DNA from 3 places in the Azonexus caeni genome. Region 3 is predicted to be linked to each of the others. Evidence: predicted binding sites of a transcription regulator. Region 3 holds the regulator's gene; each other region holds the start of a gene.

Region 1 (5,438 bases), 340 kb from region 3:
GGCGCAGCGTGCCGCTGTCGCAGATCGCGCGCCTGACGCCGGTCTTCGAACCCGGCCTGGTCTGGCGCCGCGACCGCGTGCCGACCATCACCGTGCGCGCCAACCTCTACGGCACGACGCAGCCGGCGACCATCGTCGACCATCTGCAAGGCCCCATCGACAGCCTGCGCCAGCGCCTGCCCGCTGGTTTCAGCATCGTTCCCGGCGGCTCGGTCGAGGAATCAGCGAAGGGCGGCAACTCGGTCAGCGCCGGTTTGCCGCTGTTCATCCTGGCGGTCGTCACCATCCTGATGATCCAGCTGCAGAACGTCTCGCGCGTCGTCATGGTGCTGCTCACCGCGCCGCTCGGGATGATCGGCATCACCCTCTTCCTGCTCGTCTTCAACCAGCCCTTCGGCTTCATGGCGCTGCTCGGAACGATCGCCCTGTTCGGCATGGTGATGCGCAACTCGGTGATCCTGGTCGACCAGATCGAGCAGGACCTGGCAAGCGGCCGCGCCCGTTGCGAGGCAATCGTCGAATCGACGGTGCGCCGCCTGCGGCCGATCGTATTGACTGCAGCAGCAGCGGTGCTGGCAATGATCCCGCTGTCGCGCAACGATTTCTTCGGACCGATGGCGATCGCCATCATGGGTGGCCTGATCGTCGCCACTGCGCTGACGCTGTTCTTCCTGCCGGCGCTCTACGCCGCCTGGTACAAGGTCGGCAAGACCGCCGCCTCAGCGTAGTCCGCCCAGTTCCTTCTGGATCGCCTGCAGGTTGCGCTCGTGCTGGGCAACGCGGTCGCGGTAGGGTGCCGTCCGTTCGGCCGGATTGCCGGTGCGCACGGCTTCCTGTTCGGCCAGTTCCTTGCGCGCCTGCTCCAGCTTGCGTTGCTCGCCGGCCAGTTCCTGTTCGAGAATCAGGCGACGGTCGCCATCACGCGCTTTCTGGGTGTCTTCCTGGACACGCGGGAAACCCGCCGGGGTCGGGTTACCGGCGGCGCGCGGGGCGCTGCGCGGCGCCGGGATCGTGTTGTGCTCTTCGCTGACGATCGCCTGGCAGTTCTTGTTGACCCGGCTGTTGGAGATCAGCACGCCGCCGCCGGCATCGGTGCACTTGTAGATGGTCTGGGCCGACAGCGCCAGCGGTGCCAGCGCCAGGGAGAGAATTAGCAGCTTGCGTGTCATCGTCATGCTTCCTGGAAACCGGGTCAGTGTACCGGAGTAAACGAGCGACTTGCCGAAAAGTGAACAAAAAAAGGGCGGGGAAACCCCCGCCCTTCCTGATTCCGGCGAGATATCAGCAGGAATAGTAGAGATCGAACTCGACCGGGTGCGTGGTCATGCGGATCTTGTTCACTTCTTCCATCTTCAGGGCGATGTAGGCATCGATCCAGTCGTTGGAGAAGACACCGCCACGGGTCAGGAACTCGCGATCCTTGTCCAGGTTTTCCAGGGCTTCCTCGAGCGAAGCGCAGACGGTCGGGATCTTGGCATCCTCTTCCGGCGGCAGGTCGTAGAGGTTCTTGTCAGCCGGGTCGCCCGGGTGGATCTTGTTCTGGATACCGTCCAGACCGGCCATCAGCAGCGCCGAGAAGCACAGGTAGGGGTTGGCGATCGGATCCGGGAAGCGGGTTTCGATACGACGGGCCTTGGTCGAAGCGACGAAGGGGATGCGGATCGAAGCCGAACGGTTCTTCGCCGAGTAGGCCAGCTTGACCGGCGCTTCGTAGTGCGGGACCAGACGCTTGTACGAGTTGGTACCCGGGTTGGTGATCGCGTTCAGCGCCTTGGCGTGCTTGATGATGCCGCCGATGTAGTAGAGGGCGGTTTCCGACAGGCCAGCGTACTGGTCACCGGCGAACAGGTTCTTGCCGTCCTTCCAGATAGACTGGTGCACGTGCATGCCCGAGCCGTTGTCACCGACGATCGGCTTCGGCATGAAAGTGGCGGTCTTGCCGTACTGGTGGGCAACGTTGTGCACCACGTACTTCAGGATCTGGGTCCAGTCGGCACGCTTGACCAGGGTCGAGAACACGGTACCGATTTCACACTGGCCGGCGTTGGCCACTTCGTGGTGGTGCACTTCGACCGGCACGCCCAGCGATTCGAGGGTGAGAACCATGGCCGAACGGATGTCGTGCAGGCTGTCGACCGGGGGAACCGGGAAGTAGCCGCCCTTGACGCCCGGACGGTGGCCGGAGGAGCCATTGCCGTCGTTGGCTTCGCCGGACTTCCAGGCGGCTTCGCCGGAATGGATCTTCAGGTTGCAGCCGGACATGTCGACCGACCATTCGACGCCGTCGAAAATGAAGAATTCGGGTTCCGGACCGAAGTAGGCGGTGTCACCGACGCCGCAGGACTTCAGGTAGGCTTCGGCGCGCTTGGCGATCGAGCGCGGATCGCGGTCGTAACCACGACCGTCGGCCGGATCGACGACGTCGCAGGAGAGGACGACGGTGGTTTCGTCGAAGAAGGGATCGACGTAGGCGGTGGCCGGATCCGGCATCAGCAGCATGTCGGAAGCCTGGATACCCTTCCAGCCGGCGATCGAGGAGCCGTCGAAGGCATGGCCGTTTTCGAACTTGTCTTCGTCAAAAGCGGAGACCGGCACGGTAACGTGCTGTTCCTTGCCACGGGTGTCGGTGAAGCGGAAATCGACGAACTTGGCGTCGTTTTCCTTGATCATGTTGATCACGTCTTGCGGGGTTGCCATACGCGTTAGTCTCCTAAGAAAACAGGATGCCGGCCGGGCCGGCGCCATTCAAAATCCAGCGCCTGAGAGATAGCAGAAAGCATGCCAAGGGTCCCGAGCGAAGTTTTTCATTGTGCCACAAGGGACTGGCAGGGAATATAGGCAAATGCACGCACCGTTTTTGTGCATTCAGGGATAGACGGCACCACTATGGTGCCGCCGTGCAATTCAGGCGCAGCGCGTGCACCACCGGCACCGCCTTCAAGCGCTCGGCCAGACGCGACTCCATCTCGCACAGCGAAGCACAGCCGGCCAGAGAACCCAGGGCAAAATAGAGATCGACCTCGACCTGACCTCCGACATAGTGCAGGACAATCCGATCCGGCGCCGGCAGATCGACGAGCAGCGGCGCCAGTTGGGGCAACAGCGATTCGCGCCCGGGCAGGCCGAGCGCCGAACGATCGGGCTCGACATCATCGTCGGGATCGACGTGCACCAGCACATCAAGTACTTCCGGGTGCTCCCTGAGCACGGCCGCCCGCGCCGATTCAGCGATATGGTGCCCTTCCGAGACGCTGATCCGCGGATCGACCTGAACATGCGCATCAACCAGCACCTGGTGCGCCATGCGCCGCGTGCGCAGGGCATGCAGGTCGAGCACACCGGGCGTCGCGCACAAGGTGTTGCGGATCGCCGTGACGCGGGCTTCGTCGAGCCCGGTGTCGATCAGCTCCTCGATCGCCTCCCAGGCCAGCTTGCCGCCCATGCGCAGGATCATGAAGCCCATCAACGCCGCCGCCAGCAGGTCGAGGAAGCCCCAACCGAGCAGCGCGCCGCCGATGCCGACCACGACCACCAGCGCCGACGCCGCGTCGGCCCGGGTATGCAAGGCGTTCGCGGTCAGCAGTTGGGAACGCAGTTTCTCGGCAACCCTGATCAGGTAACGGTAGAGGCCTTCCTTGGCGACAACGGTGAAAACGGCAATCCAGAAAGCTTGCATGGCGATCGCCGGTTGACTGCCATGTTCGCCGAGGCGCATCGAGGAATCCCACAGAATACCGGCGCCGATCAGCACCAGAGAGACGCCGAGCGCCAGCGTCGCCGCCGTCTCGACGCGGCCATGGCCGTAGGGGTGAGCGCGGTCGGCGGGCACCACGCTCTGCCGGCTGGCCCAGATGACGAGAAAATCGGACAACAGATCGGAAAAGGAGTGCAAGCCGTGCGCCACCAGCGATTGCGAGTGCGCCAGCCAACCGACGATCAGTTGGGCGACGGTCAGCGCGAGGTTGACCAGCACGCTGATCCAGGTCGCCTTCTGTGCCTCGCCGGCACGGTCCGCAGCACTGCCCGGCGGCCCGGAATCCACTTTTCCCATCGGGTCTGTCCTATATACTGTAGGGCCAAGATTCTAGCAGCGATCCACCATGGGCAAACTCAGCGACATTCTCGACATCGCGCATTCCCGGGCCGAAGGCCTGGAACGTCCCTATCAGGGTGAGCTGTTGCCGGCCGAAGCCTACGAGCTCCTGCAGCACGCCCCGGGCGCCCGCCTGGTCGACGTGCGGACGCGAGCCGAATGGGACTGGGTCGGCCGCATTCCCGGCGCCGTCGAGATTGAATGGAACCAGTACCCGGGTGGCACCCGCAATCCGCATTTCCTCGCCGAACTGCGCCGCCAGGTCGATCCGGAAGCGCTGCTCATGTTCATCTGCCGCAGTGGTGTCCGTTCGATCGGCGCCGCCGCAGCCGCCAGCGACGCCGGCTACACCAACTGCTACAACGTGCTCGAAGGCTTCGAGGGCGACAAGGACGCCAAGGGCCATCGCAACACCGTCGGCGGCTGGCGGCGCGCCGGCCTGCCCTGGCATCAGGGATAATTCGAGTTTCTGCGCGGCCGTCCGCGCCATTTCCGGAATCAGCATGCACACCGCGACCCTTTCCTTCGCCCCCTTCAACGACCTTGCCGACGACGACTGCCAGGAGCGCATTCGCGCCGCCCGCGCCAAGCTCGGCAAGAAGGCCGTGATCCTCTGCCACCACTACCAGCGCGCCGACATCTACCAGCACGCCGATCTCACCGGCGACTCGCTGAAGCTGTCCAAGCTGGCGGCGCAGACCGACTCCGAATACGTGATCTTCTGCGGCGTCCACTTCATGGCCGAAGTCGCCGACATCATGACCGCGCCGCACCAGATCGCGATCCTGCCCGACCTCGCCGCCGGCTGCTCGATGGCCGACATGGCCAATCTGGCCAAGGTCGAACGCTGCTGGCGCGAGCTGGGCGCAGTGCTCGACGTCGAAAACGAAGTCACCCCGGTCACCTACATCAACTCGGCCGCCGACCTCAAGGCCTTCTGCGGCGAACACGGCGGCATCGTCTGCACCTCGTCGAACGCCGGCACCATCGCCAAATGGGCCTTCGACCAGCGCCCCAAGGTGCTGTTCTTCCCCGACCAGCACCTCGGCCGGTGGACCGGCCACAACATGGGCTTCCCGATGGACGAGATGGTGGTCTGGGACCCCGACCTGGAAATGGGCGGCCTCACCCCGGAACAGATCAAGAAGGCGCGCATCCTGTTGTGGAAGGGTCACTGTTCGGTGCACCAGATGTTCCAGAAATCGCACATCGACGCCTTCCGCGCCAAGTACCCGGACGGCAAAGTGATCGCTCACCCCGAGTGCAATTTCGAGGTCTGCGCCGCCTCCGACTACGTCGGTTCGACCGAGCACATCGTCAAGACGATCAAGGAAGCGCCGGCCGG
Region 2 (5,438 bases), on a different contig from region 3:
CGACCAGCGCGGCTCGTCGCCGATCGACAGACCGAGCTTGCCGACCTGCTCGCGCAGCGCCTGGCACAGCGACTCGCCGATTTCCGGGGAGGGCAGCGTCATCGCCCCTCCCCGTGGCCGGCGGCGCTCAAGCCGCCGCCCGCGCCTTCTGCGCCGCCAGCAGCCGCTGGTTGGCTTCGGCCCAGGCCTGGCAGGCGTCGTAGGTCGATTGGGCGATGCCCGGAATCTCCTGGTAGGCCGCCGGCAGGCGGTCTTCCACGAGGTCGTGCATCTGCGAGGCCCATTCGGAAGCGATCCGCTTCAGTTTCTTCACTTCCTTGTCGAGGGCGGCAAGTTCCTCGTCGCTCACGGCACTCTCCTCACAGGCCGGCAACGGCCGGGTACTGGCCGATGCGCTCGAGGGCGATGCCGAGCAGCTTGTCGGCCTCGTCCTTCATCTTGGACAGGCTGGCGAAGCCGAAGCGATGCACGTCGCGCAGGGTCTTGTCGACGGCGACCAGCTTGCCGACGGTGATCAGGGCGCGGCCGAAACCTTCGTGCGTCAGGTGCACCAGCGGCACCGCCAGCAGCTTGCATTCCTTCTCGATCAGCACGGCGATCGCGTTGTAGAAGGCCTTGACGCGCGAAATCGTCTCGTCGTCCGGATCGCCGATCAGCGGAATGGTCGCCTTGCGTTCCTTGGTCATGATGAAGGGGTCGAGGATCTGTTCGACGGTCCAGCCGCTGTAAGTGCCGTAGGTGTCCAGCGCACGCATCTGGCGCGCCATCTCCTTGATGAAATCGGTCTCGAAAATCGGATCAGTGCTCATGATGAAACTCCTTGGGGGAAATTCTTGCGGGTTGCGGCCGGGCCAGCAGTTGCGGTGCCGGCATCAGCCCGGGCAACAGGCCGATGACCAGGCGGGCGAGGACGATGGCGATGAGGAAACCGAGCATGGCGCCGATCGCCGTGCCGCCGTCGCTGCCGTCGAAACTGCTGCCGAGCCCGGCGCCGATCAGCATGGCGAGCGCCGGAAACAGGTAGCCGAGCAGCGCCGAGGTGGTCAGGCGGCTTTGCGGCAGCACGACGGCGACCACGTCGCCGGGCCGCAGTTCCTCGCTGGTCGGCAGCGTCAGCAGGGTCGCCGGGCGCCCCGCCGCCATCTTGCCGACGCCGCAGCTGCCGCCGTGACCGCAGGAGGAACAGCCGCTGGTTTCCATGGCGATGACGGCCTTGCCGTCGGCCACCCGCTGCACGACGCCGCGGTGTTCAAGCAGCGCGCTCATCCCTGCCACCCCTCGTCTTCCATCGCCGCAAAGCGGTCGTCGCCCTTGGCCTGCGCGGCCAGCGCGCGGTCGATCCAGGGCACGCCGCCGTCGCGCATGGCGCCGGAAATCTCGACCAGCAGGTCGTCGATGGCATCGATCTCGCCAACGCGAATCGGCTGGATGCCTGCGGCCAGCAACTTCTTGATCGCCGAAGCGCCGATCGCCATCACATAGACCGCAGCGCAGCCGGATAGGTAGCCAACCTTGGCCAGCAGCTTGTCTTCGTTGCCGTCCATCGCCTCCTCGGCGAATTCGGCGACGCCGACCAGCGTCGCCTTGTCCGGCGTCACGTCATAGACGGCGAAACCCTCGGCGGCGCCGAAGTGCTGGTTGACCCGGGTCCGGTCGGTGGAGGCGAAGGCAACGCGCAACACGGCCTGCGGCGCCTGCTTAATGGACCAGACCAGTTGCAGACGACGTGACGACATGGCGCTGTCCGACGCCATCGCGGTCGTCGCTCCAGTAGAAAGAACGATAGGCTTCGAGTTCATGGTGTTGTCCCAGCATCAAATTGGCGATATCGAACAGGGCCTGCCGCGAACCGCGGTAACCCACCCAGGTACGGGCGTAGCCGCCCATCGTGTCGTACTGCGGGAAACCGGCGCGCAGCAGCGGCAGCGCGAGCCGGTGTGCGGTATCCACCGCGTGCGAGTTGGCGATCACCAGTTGCGCGCCGCCGGCGCGCGCCGCCACTTCCATGTCTTCCAGATCGCCGACGATGACCTTGGCAAGCGGCAGCGCGGCGAGGCTCTCGTGACGATGCGGGCTGACCGCCGCCACCACTTCGGCGCCCATGCCGCGCAGGAAACGCACCTGCATGCCGAGCAGGTCGGGGTCGGCGGCGAGCGCGATGCGCGCGAAGCCGAGCATGAAATGGCTGTCGACCATCGCATCCTGCAACTGGGCGCGCTGCCGCTCCACCTTCGCCGGCACCTCGCGCCCGGAAATCTCCGCCAGCGCCTGGGTGAAGGCATCGCAATCGTCGAGCCCCATCAGGCCGGTGAAGCGGAAATCGGGAACGCCGGTGCGTTCCTTGAGAATGTCGGCGGCCTTGGCCAGCGACGACCCGACCACCAGGGTCGCCGCCGACTCGCCCAGCGCCTCGATCTCGACGCGCGGCGTGCCGCCGATGGTGAGCGCCGAATACTCGGCCTCGACCAGGTGGCCGTCGAGCGAATCGCCGATGTCCGGAACCACCACCGGGCGCAGGCCGAAGGCCTCGACCCACTCCTTGATCGCCTCGATGTCGCCCGGCGTCAGCATCGCCGAAGCCAGCACGTTAACCTGCTTCGGCCGCCGCCCGGCGCAATCGCTCGCCGGCACCAGCGTCCGGATCAGCGCCTCGACCGCCAGCGCGAAGCCGCTCTCCAGGCAACCCAGATAATCCGGCGTATTGACCGGCACCACCGCCACGCCGTAGAACTCCGGATGGGCGGCGCGGAATTCCTTGACCGTGCGCAGGATATCGGTGCCCTGCGTCTCCGACAGACCGGTCGTCACCAGGCCGATGATGTCCGGTTTGCTCTTGTCGGAAAGCGTACGCAAGGCCTCGACCACGTTCTCGTCGGCGCCCATGATCGACGACATCTGATCCATCGCCGTCGTCTGCAGCGGGATCGGCTCACGGAAATGGCGCACGAAGAACACCTTGCCGAAGGCCGTGCAGCCCTGCGAGCCATGCATCAGCGGCAGGCTGCGATTGAGCCCGAGAAACGCCAGCGACGCGCCAACCGGCTGGCTCACCTTCAACGGATTCACCGCCAGCGCCTTCTTGGATTGGATGATTTCGGCCATGTGGGCAACACTCCTCAGAGATTGCCCACCTCAAAGCAATGAACGCGCCAAGAAAACAAATCAATCAAAACAATAACTTGAAAACACAGCTCGTGTCACAAACCCGACAAGGGCGATGATGGACAATGCACCGGCATGGCGCATCCGCCACCACGCCGTCAGCAGGAAGACGACTCGGCGCCACAGCGTCCCTCTTCCGCCGCCGAAATGCGGCGCAAGGCCGCCGCGGAACGCAGCAGGCTCTCGCTGATCGCCTGCTTGTTGGCATAGATGCGCTGCAGCGCCCGCTGCATCCGGGCAATGCCCTCGGCGTACTGCGCGAGATCGCCGTCCGTGCTGGCGGCTGAGTGGTGTTGAGCGTGTCGCATGACATTTCCTTTGTTGAAAACCCTGAGTACAGCTTAGCCGGACATGACGATGCAATCATTACGCCATTGGTCAGTGCAGCCCACTTGCGCGTCATCGCTGGCCCGCGGAAACGGCGTCCCGGCGCCATCCGGTAGCAGATGGCGGGGCGCTCGAGCGCTCAGCAGCCGGCCAAAATTCACCCCTCGTTCATATGCGATATGCAATCTTCGATGCCGCAACGTTCTGTTTTTGCCAGCCTATCCGCCAGAAAACAGCAAGCGTGGATGAAGACAGCATGGAACCTTGCCCCTTTCAGACCAACGATCCAGGAGTGAAACCCATGAAAAAAACGGTAATGAACCTGACCCTCTGTGCAATGTTTGCCCTCCCCCTCACGGTGCTTGCCCAGCAATGGGAAGCGCTGCCGAAACAGGCGCCGAGCCCGGCCGACAACCCGCAGACGGCGGCCAAGGTGGAACTGGGCAAGACCCTGTTTTTCGATCCGCGCTTGTCCGAACACGGCACGCTGTCATGCAATTCCTGCCATAACGTGATGGGCGGCGGCGACGACAACCGGCCGAACTCGATCGGCATGCACGACGCACGCGGCGGACGCAGCGCGCCCAGCGTCTGGAACGCCGCCTTCCTCTCTGCCCAGTTCTGGGATGGCCGCGCGGCGACGCTGGAGGACCAGGCCAAAGGGCCGATCACCAATCCGATCGAGATGGGGATGAGCGACGCCAAGGTGGCGATCGAGCGGCTGCAGGCGATTCCCGACTATCTGCCGCTGTTCAAGGCGGCTTTCCCGGAATCCCGCGAGCCGCTCACCATGGATAACGTGGCGAAGGCGATTGCCGCCTACGAGCGCACGCTGATCACCCCCGACACGCCGTACGACCGCTACGTCCGCGGCGACAAGAAGGCGCTCGACGCGCAACAGCTACGCGGCATGCAGACCTTTGCCGAAGTCGGCTGCAATGCCTGCCACATGGGCGCCAACTTCAGCGGTCCGGCGCTGCCCGCCGGCGAGGGCTTCTTCATGAAGTTCCCCAACATCGCCGGCAGTGAGTACGACAAGAAGTACGACCTGCTCGCCGACACCGGCCGCCACTCGGTGACCGGCAAGGACAGCGACCGCCACCTGTGGCGGGTGCCGACCCTGCGCAACGTCGCACTGACCGCGCCCTACCTGCACAACGGCAAGGTGGCGACCCTCGACGAAGCGGTGCGCTTGATGGCCAAAACACAGTTGAACAAGGAACTGACGCCGGCCCAGGTCAAGGATCTGGTCGCCTTCCTCGGCAGCCTGAGCGGCAATTTCCCGCAACAGACGATGCCGCGCCTGCCGATGACCCCGGGCAACAGCGTCGTGCCGCCGGTCGACCCGCATCTGACGGTGAAAACGGCGAAGAAGTAAGCCATCCATCCCATCCCTGAGCGCATCGCTTGCGGCTCCCGCCCTGGCGGGAGCCTGCCGACGGGCGACTCAGGTCAGATGGAGGACAACGTTGGCCGGGCCCAGGCTATAGGGAACGGCAACGAAGGTGAAGCTGGCGATCAGCAGGCCGCTGCCGAGGATTACGGCAAGCAGTTCGCGGAAGAATACGGTGTCGCGGAATTTCATGGTCTGCTCCTTGGGCGCCCGAAGGGGCGTGAAGTGAATGGCTGGTTTCTGCTCTGTCGGGGACGATGCCGCTGCTGCCTGCATCGACCATGACTGCATTCTGCGCGCCCCCACCTGAACCTCACCTGAGGCGCGCGTTCACCCCGAATTCATCAGCCAGCGCGGCGCCCACCCGCTCGACGACACCTTCCCAGTCCCCGGCCCGGCTTTGCCGGTACAACCTGGCGGCGGGATACCACGGCGTCGTCTCGCCGCTCGCCTGCCAGCGGTAGTCGGTTGCCCAGGGCAGCATCACCCACAGCGGCTTGCCGAGCGCGCCGGCCAGGTGGGCGGCCGCGGTATCGACGGCGATGACCAGGTCCAT
Region 3 (5,438 bases):
AAAATGCACCGCGGATCGCCGAACGACTCTGTCTGCGTTACCGGGGACAGGCTTACCTGATCGATTCGAAAGCGCCGGTGATCAGCCTGGGACGCGACCCCTCATGCAAGCTGCTGGTGGAGAACCGTCGCGTCTCCCGCCTGCATGCCCGAATCGAGCGCCGTGACGACGGGTATTATCTGGTCGACACCAGCACCAACGGCAGCTTCCTGACCCTGCAGGGCAGGCGGGAAATCATGGTGCGTAAGCACGAGGCCCTGCTCGACGGCAGAGGCATCATCTGCTTCGGCAGTTCGGCCAACGATACGGCCGCCGAGCGCATCGAATTCGAACACCTGTAAGCAGCGCGGCAACGCCGCTTTTCAAAGCGTTTCGTCGTTCATCACCCGGCTCTGCCGGTCAATGAAATCCTGCATCGAATCGATCCCGCGATACTGCAGGATGGTGTTGCGTACCGCCGCTTCCAGAAGTACCGCCAGGTTGCGCCCGGCGGCGACGGGAATCACCACCTTGCGCACCGGAACGCCCAGCACTTCCTGAGTCTGGGCATCGAGCGGCAAGCGTGGCGCATCTTCGGCAGCGATCGTCCGCTGCAGATGGACGATCAGCTTCAGCTTCATTTTCCGGCGCGACGCCGTTTCACCGAAGATGGTCCGGATGTTGAGCAGCCCAAGCCCACGTACCTCGAGAAAATCGCGCAACATGCCCGGGCAGCGGCCCTCGATCGTGGTCGGTGCAATGCGCGCCATTTCCACGACATCGTCGGCCACCAGGCCATGGCCGCGGGAAATCAGTTCGAGCGCCAGTTCCGACTTGCCGACCCCGGAATCGCCGGTGATCAGCACGCCCATGCCGAGCACGTCCATGAACACACCGTGCAGGCTGACCGTGTCGGCGAGGCGGGCGGAAAGATAGATGCGCAGGTGATCGATGACAGCCGAACAGTGCTTGGGCGAGAGGATCAACGGCACATCGGCCAGGCGACAGGCTTCGAGCACGAAATCAGGCGGCTTGAGTCCGTCGGCGACGATCATCGCCGGCGTCCTGGCCGACAGCAGGTCACTGAACAACTGGCCGAAACGGCGTTCGCCGATGCGCATCGCCCAGTCGTACTCGGCCTGCCCCATGACCTGCAGGCGTTCCGGGTGGATGATGTTGATGTGCCCGACGACGTCGGCGCCGTAATTGCTGGCCGCCTTCAGTTCGACCCGGCGGTCGGCGCGCTGACCGACCACCCAGTTGAACAGCAACTGCTCGCGGTTGTCCTGATATAGCTGCTCAAGGCTGATGTGGCGCACGGCGCGGAATCAGGATTTCTTGAACAGGGAGAGAACGGTCGCTACGTCGGGAGCTGCCAGCAGGGCTTCGCGGAAAGCGCGATCGGAGAAGCGTTGCGCCAGCTCGGACAGGATCTGCAGATGTTCCTCGGTCGCCTGTTCCGGTACCAGCAGGACGAAAAGCAGGGTTACCGGTCGGCCGTCCGGCGAGTCGAAGGGAATCGGCGTGGCCAGCCGGATCAGCGCACCAGCCGCCTGTTTCAGGCCCTTGATGCGGCCGTGCGGGATCGCGATACCCTGGCCGAGGCCGGTGGAGCCCAGCTTCTCACGGGCAAACAGGCTGTCGAAAATCTGCGTACGGGCCATGCCGAGACGACTTTCGAAAAGCATCCCGGCCTGTTCGAAAACACGTTTCTTGCTGCTCGCATCCAAATCAAGCAGGACCTGGTCGGCAGTCAGAATGTTGTCTAAGGGGTTCATGGGAGAGTGTTGAAGCAAAGAGACCGCAGCCGGAAACGACTGCGGTCAGGGCCGGCTTATTCGCCTTCTAGGTGCTGCGACGGCTTTTCACCACGGTGGTGATCCTGCACCTTCTGCTTGTATTTCTGGACCTGACGGTCGAGCTTGTCGAACATCGCATCGATCGCCGCGTAGAGATCGTCGCCGGCTTCCTCGACATGGATATCCTTGCCCGGCACGTGCAGGGTGACTTCCGCCTGCTGCTTGAGCTTTTCAACCGAGAGCACGACGCTGACGCCGGTAACCTTGTCGAAGTGACGCAGGACGGGTTCCAGCTTGTTCTCGACGTATTCGCGCAGCGCCGGGGTGACTTCAATGTGATGACCGCTGATTTGCAGATTCATTTTTTCTCCTCTCTCTACAGGGTCTTTCGTAAATTGACCGGCGGGATGTTCAACGATTCGCGGTATTTGGCGACCGTGCGTCGGGCAACGACGATTCCCTGCTGGCCTAGTATTTCGGATAATTGACTATCCGACAAGGGCTTCTTGCCATCCTCGGCCGAAATCAATTGCTTGATCAGGGCACGGATGGCGGTGGCAGAACAGGCACCGCCAGTATCGGTGGATACGTGGCTGCCAAAGAAGTATTTGAGCTCGAAAATTCCCCGCGGCGTCGCCATGTACTTCTGGCTCGTGACGCGTGAAATGGTCGATTCGTGGAGACCGAGCAGGTCGGCGATCTCGCGCAGGACCAGCGGCCGCATCGCGACTTCGCCGTGCTCGAAGAACTGGCGCTGGCGGTCGACGATGGCCTGGGTGACGCGGTGGATGGTCTCGAAACGCTGCTGGACGTTCTTGATCAGCCAGCGCGCTTCCTGCAGCTGGCCGCTCAGGTTGCCGTTGCCGCGCCGCTGCTTGGCGAGGATTTCCGCGTACAAACGGTTGATACGCAGGCGAGGGTAGGCATCGGGGTTGATGTAGGCCGTCCACTTGCCCTTGAGTTTCTTGACGATGACATCGGGCGTGATGTAACGGGCTTCAATCTGCGAATAGCCGGCAGCCGGCCGCGGATTGAGGCTGGTGATCAGCTCGTGGGCGCCCTTGAGGATTTCGTCGTCGCAACCGGTGAGCCGGCGGATCCGCGCAAAGTCACGGGCAGCCAGGAGTTCCAGGTGCTTGTCGGCGATGGCCATGGCCAGCGTCCGCTCGGCGCAATCTTCCTCGACCTTGAGCTGCAGCAGCAGACACTCGCGCAGATCGCGGGCGCCAACACCGGTCGGATCGAAGTTCTGGATGTGGCGCAGGGCGATGTCGAGTTCTTCGAGTTCGACTTCGTACTCGGCGGGCAGCGTTTCCCAGAGTTCCTCGAGCGGCGTCGCCAGGTAACCGTCGTCGTCGAGCGCCTCAATCAGGAAACGGACCAGACTGCGATCGCGTTCCGACATCTGGGTCATCCCCAGTTGCCAGCCGAGATGCTCGCGCAAGCTGACATTGGCCGCGTGACTGTCCTGCGGGTCGGTATCGTCGTCCTCGTCGCGCCCGGCGCCGGTAAAGGTGCCGGCATCGCTCGACCAGCGGTCGTCGTCGACGTCGTCAGGCGTCATCGGCGGCTCGCCCTGGACGTCCTCGCGGCTTTCCGGCGCAGCAGTGTTATCCGTCTGGCTCGTCTTGTCCGGTGAATCGAATTGCTGGGCGGCCGCGTACGATTCCGTCGGGCCGTCGTCGTCACGCTCCAGCATCGGATTTTCCAGCAGGTAGCGTTCGATCTCCTGCTGCATCTCGACCGTCGACAGTTGCAGCAGCTTGATCGACTGCTGCAGTTGCGGCGTCAGGGCGAGATGTTGCGAGAGTTTGAGCTGGAGAGCCGGTTTCATTGCGGAAATGGTCTGGTCACGAAGAGGTCAAAGCCGGAAATGTTCACCCAGATATACCTTGCGCACGCTTTCGTTGTCGACAATTTCTTCCGGCCGTCCAGAAGCCAGGACATGGCCGGCATTGATGATCACCGCGTGATCGCAGATGCCGAGGGTCTCGCGAACATTATGGTCGGTAATCAGGACGCCGATGCCGCGTTCCTTGAGGAAACGGATGATTTTCTGGATTTCCAGCACGGCGATCGGGTCGACACCGGCAAAGGGTTCGTCGAGCAGAATGAAGCGCGGGTTGGTCGCCAGCGCCCGGGCAATCTCGACGCGCCGCCGCTCGCCGCCGGAAAGCGCCGCCGCATTGACGTGGCGGACATGGCCGATGTGCAGTTCGCTCAACAACTCCTCAAGACGGGCAGCGATCTCGGTGGGCGACAGCTTCTGCAGTTCGAGCACCGCCTGGATGTTTTCCTCGACGTTCAACTTGCGGAACACCGACGCTTCCTGTGGCAGATAGGAGAGCCCGAGCCTAGCGCGGGCATGCATCGCCTGATGCGTCAGGCGCTCCTCGTCGATATAGACCTCGCCGCCGTCGGCGACCACCAGCCCGACGACCATGTAGAAGCAGGTAGTCTTGCCGGCGCCGTTCGGGCCAAGCAGACCGACCACCTCACCTGACCTGACTTCGAAGGAAACATCCTCGACGACGGTCCGCGCCTTGTAGCGCTTCTTGAGGTTATGGGCGGACAGGGTGGCTGACGGCAGGCTCATTCGTCTTCGACTCCACGCAGGACATGGCGGATCGCTTCATGGGAAAAGCCGCGATACTGCAGGAAACGCGTCTGTTTTGCACGCGCTTCCGGTGTTTCCGGCGGCTGACCGAACTTCCTGGCCCAGATTGCCCGGCAGCGCTCTACTTCATCGCCCGCTTCCGGCAGCGCCGCTTCGATCTCGCTCTCGCCGATACCGCGCTGCTTCAGTTCCTGCCGCAGACGGGCATTGCCGTAGCGCCCGGCATGGGCGACCACGCGTTGCCTGGCATAGCGATCGTCGGACAGCAGCCCCTGCTGCTCCAGGGCATCGAGCACCGCCAGCAGCGCCTCGCCGGACTCGGCCTGGGTGGCCAGTCGGGCATGCAGTTCGGCCCGGCTGTGCTCCCGCCGGGCCAGAAGTTGCAGGGCGCGATTGCGCAGTTCAGTCATCTCCAGCGGCGGAACGGGTCGGCTTGAGCACCTTGGCGGCGGCGGCCTCGCGGATCTTGGCCTCGATTTCGCGGGCGGTTTCCGGATGGCTGCGCAGGAACTCGCGCGCATTGTCCTTGCCCTGACCGATCTTCTCGCCCTGATAGGCATACCAGGCGCCGGACTTGTCGATCAGCTTGTGGGCGACGCCCATCTCGACGATCTCGCCCTCGCGGGAAATGCCCTCGCCGTAGAGGATGTCGAAGATGGCTTCGCGGAACGGGGGCGACACCTTGTTCTTGACCACCTTGACCTTGGTCTCGTTGCCGATCACCTCGTCGCCCTTCTTGATCCCGCCGATGCGACGGATGTCCATGCGCACCGAGGCGTAGAACTTGAGCGCGTTGCCGCCGGTGGTGGTTTCCGGCGAGCCGAACATGACGCCGATCTTCATCCGGATCTGGTTGATGAAGATGACCAGGGTATTGGTTTTCTTGATGTTGGCGGTCAGCTTGCGCAGCGCCTGCGACATCAGTCGGGCATGCAGGCCGACCATCTGGTCGCCCATCTCGCCTTCGATTTCGGCGCGCGGGGTGAGGGCGGCGACCGAGTCGATGACGATGATGTCAACCGAACCGGAGCGTACCAGCATGT

Evidence for each region. The regulator sigma-54, encoded in region 3, starts transcription at its own class of promoters, with help from an activator protein. The targets are predictions, from matches to a motif close to TGGCACGCTTNCTGCTNA.
Region 1: the regulator sigma-54 is predicted to act here: its motif matches at 2,767-2,784, upstream of glnA (type I glutamate--ammonia ligase).
Region 2: the regulator sigma-54 is predicted to act here: its motif matches at 3,135-3,152, upstream of nifN (nitrogenase iron-molybdenum cofactor biosynthesis protein NifN).

The regions. Positions count from the first base shown of each region.
Region 1 covers NZ_JBKJAD010000001.1:546,820-552,257, reverse strand. Annotated here, with positions in the region: gene ACLIIZ_RS02510 (efflux RND transporter permease subunit) at 1-728, shown strand, start outside; gene ACLIIZ_RS02505 (DUF4124 domain-containing protein) at 720-1,169, opposite strand; gene glnA (type I glutamate--ammonia ligase) at 1,282-2,697, opposite strand; gene ACLIIZ_RS02495 (cation diffusion facilitator family transporter) at 2,885-4,051, opposite strand; gene ACLIIZ_RS02490 (rhodanese-like domain-containing protein) at 4,101-4,553, shown strand; gene nadA (quinolinate synthase NadA) at 4,597-5,438, shown strand, end outside.
Region 2 covers NZ_JBKJAD010000018.1:55,878-61,315, forward strand. Annotated here, with positions in the region: gene ACLIIZ_RS15610 (hypothetical protein) at 1-102, opposite strand, end outside; gene ACLIIZ_RS15615 (CCE_0567 family metalloprotein) at 128-349, opposite strand; gene ACLIIZ_RS15620 (NifX-associated nitrogen fixation protein) at 360-809, opposite strand; gene ACLIIZ_RS15625 (SoxR reducing system RseC family protein) at 799-1,266, opposite strand; gene ACLIIZ_RS15630 (NifB/NifX family molybdenum-iron cluster-binding protein) at 1,263-1,736, opposite strand; gene nifN (nitrogenase iron-molybdenum cofactor biosynthesis protein NifN) at 1,699-3,102, opposite strand; gene ACLIIZ_RS15640 (hypothetical protein) at 3,261-3,470, opposite strand; gene ACLIIZ_RS15645 (cytochrome-c peroxidase) at 3,791-4,867, shown strand; gene ACLIIZ_RS15650 (hypothetical protein) at 4,937-5,074, opposite strand; gene ACLIIZ_RS15655 (tetratricopeptide repeat protein) at 5,196-5,438, opposite strand, start outside.
Region 3 covers NZ_JBKJAD010000001.1:207,944-213,381, reverse strand. Annotated here, with positions in the region: gene ACLIIZ_RS00940 (FHA domain-containing protein) at 1-341, shown strand, start outside; gene hprK (HPr(Ser) kinase/phosphatase) at 363-1,298, opposite strand; gene ptsN (PTS IIA-like nitrogen regulatory protein PtsN) at 1,308-1,757, opposite strand; gene hpf (ribosome hibernation-promoting factor, HPF/YfiA family) at 1,814-2,140, opposite strand; gene ACLIIZ_RS00920 (RNA polymerase factor sigma-54) at 2,155-3,612, opposite strand; gene lptB (LPS export ABC transporter ATP-binding protein) at 3,640-4,374, opposite strand; gene recX (recombination regulator RecX) at 4,371-4,805, opposite strand; gene recA (recombinase RecA) at 4,798-5,438, opposite strand, start outside.